DNA from 2 places in the Pseudomonas sp. S3_A03 genome. Region 2 is predicted to be linked to the other one. Evidence: predicted binding sites of a transcription regulator. Region 2 holds the regulator's gene; the other holds the start of a gene.

Region 1 (3,206 bases), 2.4 Mb from region 2:
GATGGGCTTTACTCTCGGAACGTCAACAATAAGGAATACAACAATGGGTTCGCTGAAACGAATGGCGGTGCTGTGCGGTTTTACGCTGTTGTGTGCTGCCACTGCACAAGCTGAAGACTGGCAGGTCGCCAAGGACGAAGAGGGGATCAAGGTGTCCCTGAGCGAAGTGGCGGGTTCCAAATACAAGGCCTATCGCGGTGTAACCGTGATCAAGGCGCCCGTGGCCAAGATCGTTGCGCTGCAAGAAGATGTCGCCGGTGCCTGTTCCTGGATCCACGAATGCAAATCCCAGAAGCTGGTAGATAAAAAAGGCGACGAGGCCTGGACCTACACGCAGTTCAACGCCCCATTCCCGGTGACCGATCGTGATTCCTATATTCATGTCACCACCATCAAAAACGCCGATGGCAGCGTAACCCGCAAGCTTGAGGGCGTGCCGACCTACAAGCCGGACGAAAAAGGTTATGTGCGTGTCGCCCAGGTCGAGGGTTTCTGGAAGCTGGTGCCCAAAGGCGACAACCAGACCGAAGTGACTTACCAGGTCCACACCGAGCCAGGCGGCAGCGTGCCGTCGTGGCTGGCGAACAAATTCGTGGTGGATGCCCCGTTCAACACGTTGAAAGCCTTGAAAGACCACGCTGAAAAATAAGCGCGGTTGATCCGGTGCCTCAGGCCTTGAGCGGAACGTTTAGCGCGCCCTCAAGGTCCAGATACCTGTGAGCCCATACGCGGGCTTTATCGAGGAGGCACCGATGCAAACGTGGCAAATTACCTTCGTTGATGATCACGGCGAGCAGTCCGTGGAGCAGTTCACCTGCGAACAAAAGCCCAGCCTCGAAGACGCTGCGCACATGATTCGCAACAAGCTGGTGCCCGTCGCCGCTGAACTCGACCTCAACGACCTCGAAGGTCGCCAATCCGAGCCGACGGTCAAGATTCTCAAAGACCAGAACAGTATCCAGATCCTCGACATTTCTCCCTCAGCCTGAATATTCCCTTTACGCCCATCAAGCCCCTCTGGTGGAGGTGATAGCTTCGCGCTACTCTGCAAGCGAGATCAGCGAATGAATCGCTAAGGTCTGGTCTTGTCAGCTACATGCTTGTTTTCCAGCGGTGATGTCATGGCCGTTCCCGCGCCGGTAGGTGCGGGCTTCGGGAAGCACGGAAAGTCTATCCATCGGTTTGAGGAGGACGTTTCATGAGCACAGCCTATCAAGAAGACATCAGTACCCACGTTCTGCGCCGCATGAAAGAAGGCGGCTTCGATTTTTCACGTTTCCACCCCATCGAGTTCTACGCCATTTTCCCGGATGAGGAACGGGCGCGCAGGGCGGCGGGTGAGTTTCGCGGCGAGTCGCTGAACGCCCAGGTCAGTGCGCGCGACGATGGCGCCTGGTACCTGGAGCTAAGCAAGGTCATGTTTGCAACCTACGACGGCATAGGAGACTTCGAGCAGGACTTTGAAGCAGTGGTGGAGCCCCTTGGCGGCATCATAGAAGGGTGGGGCGTCAAGCACCCGGTTCGCCCGTTACCCATGTAGTGGGTTGTCACGCGCAACACCGTGTATCGGCTGACCTCAGGGTCGGCCGATTTTGTTTGTATGACCTGAAACGCCGCGCGACGCCTACCGTACTTTTTGAACCCTAAAAAAAAGCCACCCAACGAGGGTGGCCTAAAGGGAAGAGCGGAGCGCCAAAGGTTATTCAGCAGATGGCGCGATTATCCGCAGGCTTGGCCGGGCAGTGAAATCAACTCTGGCTATGCTGTTGATAGTCAAAGCCTGCATTGCGATGAAGCGCAGGACAACACGCCGGGCATTCTGTGCACCAGGAAGGTGCGACAAGGTGCCTGGATTAATTCAACGCACTGATTTTTAAGTGTTTATGCCGATGGCACGGGCCTTGCGATGGTTCTTGCGTCCGAGTGACAAGGAGTACGGCATGATCCGCACTTATTACGATGAGATGTACGATGGGGCGGGGCAGGTGCGCCCGCACTACCGCGAATTCGCCCGCTGGTTGGCCGACACCCCGGCAGAACTCTTGGCCCAGCGTCGCCGCGAAGCCGATTTGCTGTTTCACCGCGCCGGGATCACCTTCACCCTGTACGGGGACGAGCAAGGCACCGAGCGCCTGATCCCCTTCGACACCATCCCGCGCAGTATTCCGGCCAGTGAATGGCGGGTGGTCGAGCGCGGTTGCATCCAGCGGGTCAAGGCGCTGAACATGTTTCTCGCCGACCTGTACCACGAGCAACGCATCATCAAGGCCGGCATCGTTCCCGCCGAACAGGTGCTGGCCAACGAGCAATATCAATTGGCGATGCAGGGGCTGGATCTGCACCGTGATCTGTATTCCCACATCTCCGGGGTCGATCTCGTACGTGATGGCGATGGCACTTACTACGTGCTGGAGGACAACCTGCGTACACCCAGCGGTGTCAGCTACATGCTCGAAGACCGCAAGATGATGATGCGCCTGTTCCCCGAACTGTTCGCGGCCCAGCGCATCGCGCCCATCGACCATTACCCCAACCTGCTGCTCGATACCCTGAAAAGCTCCAGCCCCCTGGATAACCCCAGCGTGGTGGTACTGACGCCGGGGCGGTTCAACAGCGCCTTTTTTGAGCATGCGTTCCTCGCTCGGGAAATGGGTGTGGAACTGGTGGAAGGGGCTGACTTGTTCGTACGTGATGACCGCGTATTTATGCGCACCACCGACGGCCCCAAGGCGGTGGACGTGATCTACCGTCGCCTCGACGACGCGTTTCTCGACCCGCTGGCGTTCAATCCGCACTCCATGCTCGGCGTACCCGGCCTGCTCGCCGCCTATCGTTCAGGCAACGTGGTGCTGGCCAATGCCATCGGCACCGGGGTGGCGGATGACAAGTCGGTGTATCCCTTCGTCACCGAGATGATCCGTTTTTACCTGGATGAAGAACCGATCCTGAAGAACGTGCCGACCTTCCAGTGCCGCAAACCTGATGAACTGTCCCACGTGCTGGCCAACCTGCCGGACTTGGTGGTCAAGGAAACCCAAGGCTCCGGCGGCTACGGCATGCTGGTGGGGCCCGCGTCCACCGCGGCCGAGATCGAAGCCTTCCGTGCGCGTATCAAGGCCAAGCCCCACGCCTATATCGCCCAACCGACCCTATGCCTGTCCACCTGCCCGACCTTTGTCGAAAACGGTATCGCCCCACGGCACATC
Region 2 (3,206 bases):
CAAAGTTCATCCTGCTGGACGAACCGTTTGCCGGCGTCGACCCGATTTCGGTCGGCGACATCAAGCAGATCATCCATCACCTCAAGGCCAAGGGTATCGGCGTATTGATCACCGACCACAACGTGCGTGAAACCCTCGATATCTGCGAAACCGCGTATATCGTCAACGATGGCCAGTTGATCGCCGAAGGCGATTCCGCGACCATCCTGGCCAACGAACTGGTCAAGGAAGTGTACCTGGGTCACGAGTTCCGCCTGTAAAACCACCTGTATGAACAGGGGGTGGCAGGTCGTTTGTCCGAAGCGCGCGTACCAAAGAAAAACCTACGGTTTTTTTATTGTTACCGCGCTCTAGGCAAAGCCCTCGATATCAGGCATATAATTTGCTTATGTTTGGCGCTCACGCGCCCTGTCGTGGATGGCGCATTGCGCCGGCGAATAAGGTGTTAAGCCCCTGCCATGAAACCATCGCTAGTCCTGAGAATGGGCCAGCAGCTGACGATGACACCGCAGCTGCAACAGGCCATCCGCCTGCTCCAATTGTCGACCCTGGACCTGCAACAGGAAATCCAGGAGGCCCTGGAGTCCAATCCGATGCTCGAACGCCAGGAAGAAGGCGACGACTTCGATAATGCAGACCCGCTGGCCGACAACATCGAGCAAAAACCCAATTCCGACGTGCAGGAACCCTCCTACCAGGAAACCGCCCCAACGGTGGATAACCTTGAGGAAGGCGACTGGAACGAACGCATTCCCAACGAACTCCCGGTGGATACCGCCTGGGAAGACGTCTACCAGACCAGCGCGAGCAGCCTGCCCAGCAACGATGATGACGAGTGGGACTTCACCACCCGCACCTCCGCCGGCGAAAGCCTGCAGAGCCATCTGTTGTGGCAACTGAACCTCGCACCGATGTCCGACACCGATCGCCTGATCGCCGTCACGCTGATCGATTGCATCAACAACCAGGGTTATCTGGACGAGACGCTCGAGGAGATTCTGGAGGCCTTCGACCCTGAACTGGACATTGAGCTGGACGAAATCGAAGCCGTCCTGCACCGCATCCAGCAGTTCGAGCCTGCGGGTATTGGCGCCCGCTCCCTGAGCGAATGCCTGTTGCTGCAACTGCGCCAGCTGCCCGCCAAGACACCTTGGCTGGCTGAATCACAGCGCCTGGTCACCGATTACATCGACCTGCTGGGCAGCCGCGACTACAGCCAGTTGATGCGCCGCATGAAGCTCAAAGAAGATGACCTGCGCCAGGTTATCGAACTGGTGCAAAGCCTCAACCCGCGCCCGGGCTCGCAGATCGAGTCCAGCGAAGCCGAATATGTGGTCCCTGACGTGATTGTGCGCAAGGACAACGAACGCTGGCTGGTGGAATTGAACCAGGAGTCGGTGCCACGCCTGCGGGTCAACCCGCAATATGCCGGTTTTGTGCGCCGCGCCGACACCAGCGCCGACAACACCTTCATGCGCAACCAGTTGCAGGAAGCCCGCTGGTTCATCAAGAGCCTGCAGAGCCGTAACGAAACCCTGATGAAAGTTGCCACCCAGATCGTCGAGCATCAGCGCGGCTTCCTGGAATACGGCGACGAGGCGATGAAGCCTCTGGTGCTGCATGACATCGCCGAGGCGGTAGGCATGCACGAATCAACGATTTCACGGGTGACGACGCAAAAATTCATGCATACCCCACGGGGTATATATGAGCTCAAATACTTTTTCTCCAGCCATGTCAGCACCTCCGAAGGCGGCGAATGCTCGTCCACGGCGATCCGCGCGATCATCAAAAAACTGGTTGCCGCGGAAAATCAGAAAAAGCCGTTGAGTGACAGCAAGATCGCTGGTTTACTGGAGGCACAAGGCATTCAGGTCGCCCGTCGAACCGTCGCCAAGTACCGCGAGTCCCTTGGGATCGCGCCTTCCAGCGAGCGTAAGCGTTTGATGTGACGGGCGGGCCACAGCGTTCCAGTGGCAGGCGTCTTTGCCTGCCGCTTTATGCACTGGCAACGAAGGAGAAGCTGTATGCAAGTCAACATCAGTGGACACCAGCTGGAAGTCACCAAGCCCCTGCGTGAGTACACCGAGAGCAAGCTGAACAAGCTTGCGGGGCATTTTGACAAGATCACCAACGTGCAGGTCATCATGGAGGTCGATAAGCTCAAGCAGAAAATCGAGGCCACCCTGCACGTACCGAATGCCAAGCTCGTCGCCAATGCTGAGCATGAGGACATGTACGCGGCGATTGACTCGCTCTACGACAAGCTGGACCGCCAACTCATAAAGCATAAGGAAAAGAATCTGCACCTGATGCAAGGTACAGGTCGTTAACTCTCCCCCCATGATCCGACTTGAAACCATCCTGACCCCCGGCCGTTCCCTCGTGAACGTGCCGGGCGGCAGCAAGAAAAAAGCCCTTGAACAAATTGCCAACCTGATCGCCCGCGAAGTGCCGGATCTGGAGATGCAAGTTGTCTTCGAGGCACTGGTTGCCCGTGAAAAACTCGGTTCCACCGGTTTTGGCAACGGCATCGCCATTCCTCACTGCCGCCTCAAAGGCTGTGACACCCCCGTGAGCGCCCTGCTGCATCTGGAAGCTCCGATCGATTTTGACGCCATCGACGGCGCCCCGGTTGACCTGCTGTTTGTGCTGCTGGTCCCGGAAGCCGCCACCGATGCGCACCTGGAACTGCTCCGGCAGATCGCCAGCATGCTCGACCGCAAGGAGGTACGCGACAAACTGCGCAGTGCCAGCAGCAACGCGGCGCTGTATCAAGTTGTCCTGGATGAACAAAACGGGCAGTAATCATGCGTTTGATCATCGTCAGCGGCCGCTCAGGCTCGGGTAAAAGCACCGCCCTCAATGTTCTTGAGGACAGCGGCTTCTATTGCATCGACAACCTGCCCGCCGGCCTGCTGCCGGAACTGGCCGAACGGGCGCTTATCCACACCGAGTTGGCGCAACCCCTGGTGGCGGTTTCGATTGATGCCCGCAACTTGCCCAGCCATCTCTCGCGCTTCCCGGAACTGCTTGAGGAAGTGCGCGCCAAACATATTCATTGTGATGTGCTGTACCTGGACGCTGACGAAGAGACACTGCTCAAGCGCTTCTCCGAAACCCGTCGACGCCACCCCCTCAGCAGCCCCCACCGCTCCCTGGCCGAAGCCATCGAGGATGAAACCAAGCTGCTGGGGCCGATCATT

Evidence for each region. The regulator sigma-54, encoded in region 2, starts transcription at its own class of promoters, with help from an activator protein. The targets are predictions, from matches to a motif close to ANTGGCATNNANNTTGCTNT.
Region 1: the regulator sigma-54 is predicted to act here: its motif matches at 1,889-1,908, upstream of AB4O25_RS11565 (circularly permuted type 2 ATP-grasp protein).

The regions. Positions count from the first base shown of each region.
Region 1 covers NZ_CP162753.1:2,567,470-2,570,675, reverse strand. Annotated here, with positions in the region: gene AB4O25_RS11585 (YkgJ family cysteine cluster protein) at 1-2, shown strand, start outside; gene AB4O25_RS11580 (START domain-containing protein) at 44-649, shown strand; gene AB4O25_RS11575 (hypothetical protein) at 753-989, shown strand; gene AB4O25_RS11570 (ribonuclease E inhibitor RraB) at 1,199-1,540, shown strand; gene AB4O25_RS11565 (circularly permuted type 2 ATP-grasp protein) at 1,941-3,206, shown strand, end outside.
Region 2 covers NZ_CP162753.1:5,011,917-5,015,122, reverse strand. Annotated here, with positions in the region: gene lptB (LPS export ABC transporter ATP-binding protein) at 1-260, shown strand, start outside; gene AB4O25_RS22930 (RNA polymerase factor sigma-54) at 459-1,952, shown strand; gene hpf (ribosome hibernation-promoting factor, HPF/YfiA family) at 2,028-2,333, shown strand; gene ptsN (PTS IIA-like nitrogen regulatory protein PtsN) at 2,344-2,808, shown strand; gene rapZ (RNase adapter RapZ) at 2,811-3,206, shown strand, end outside.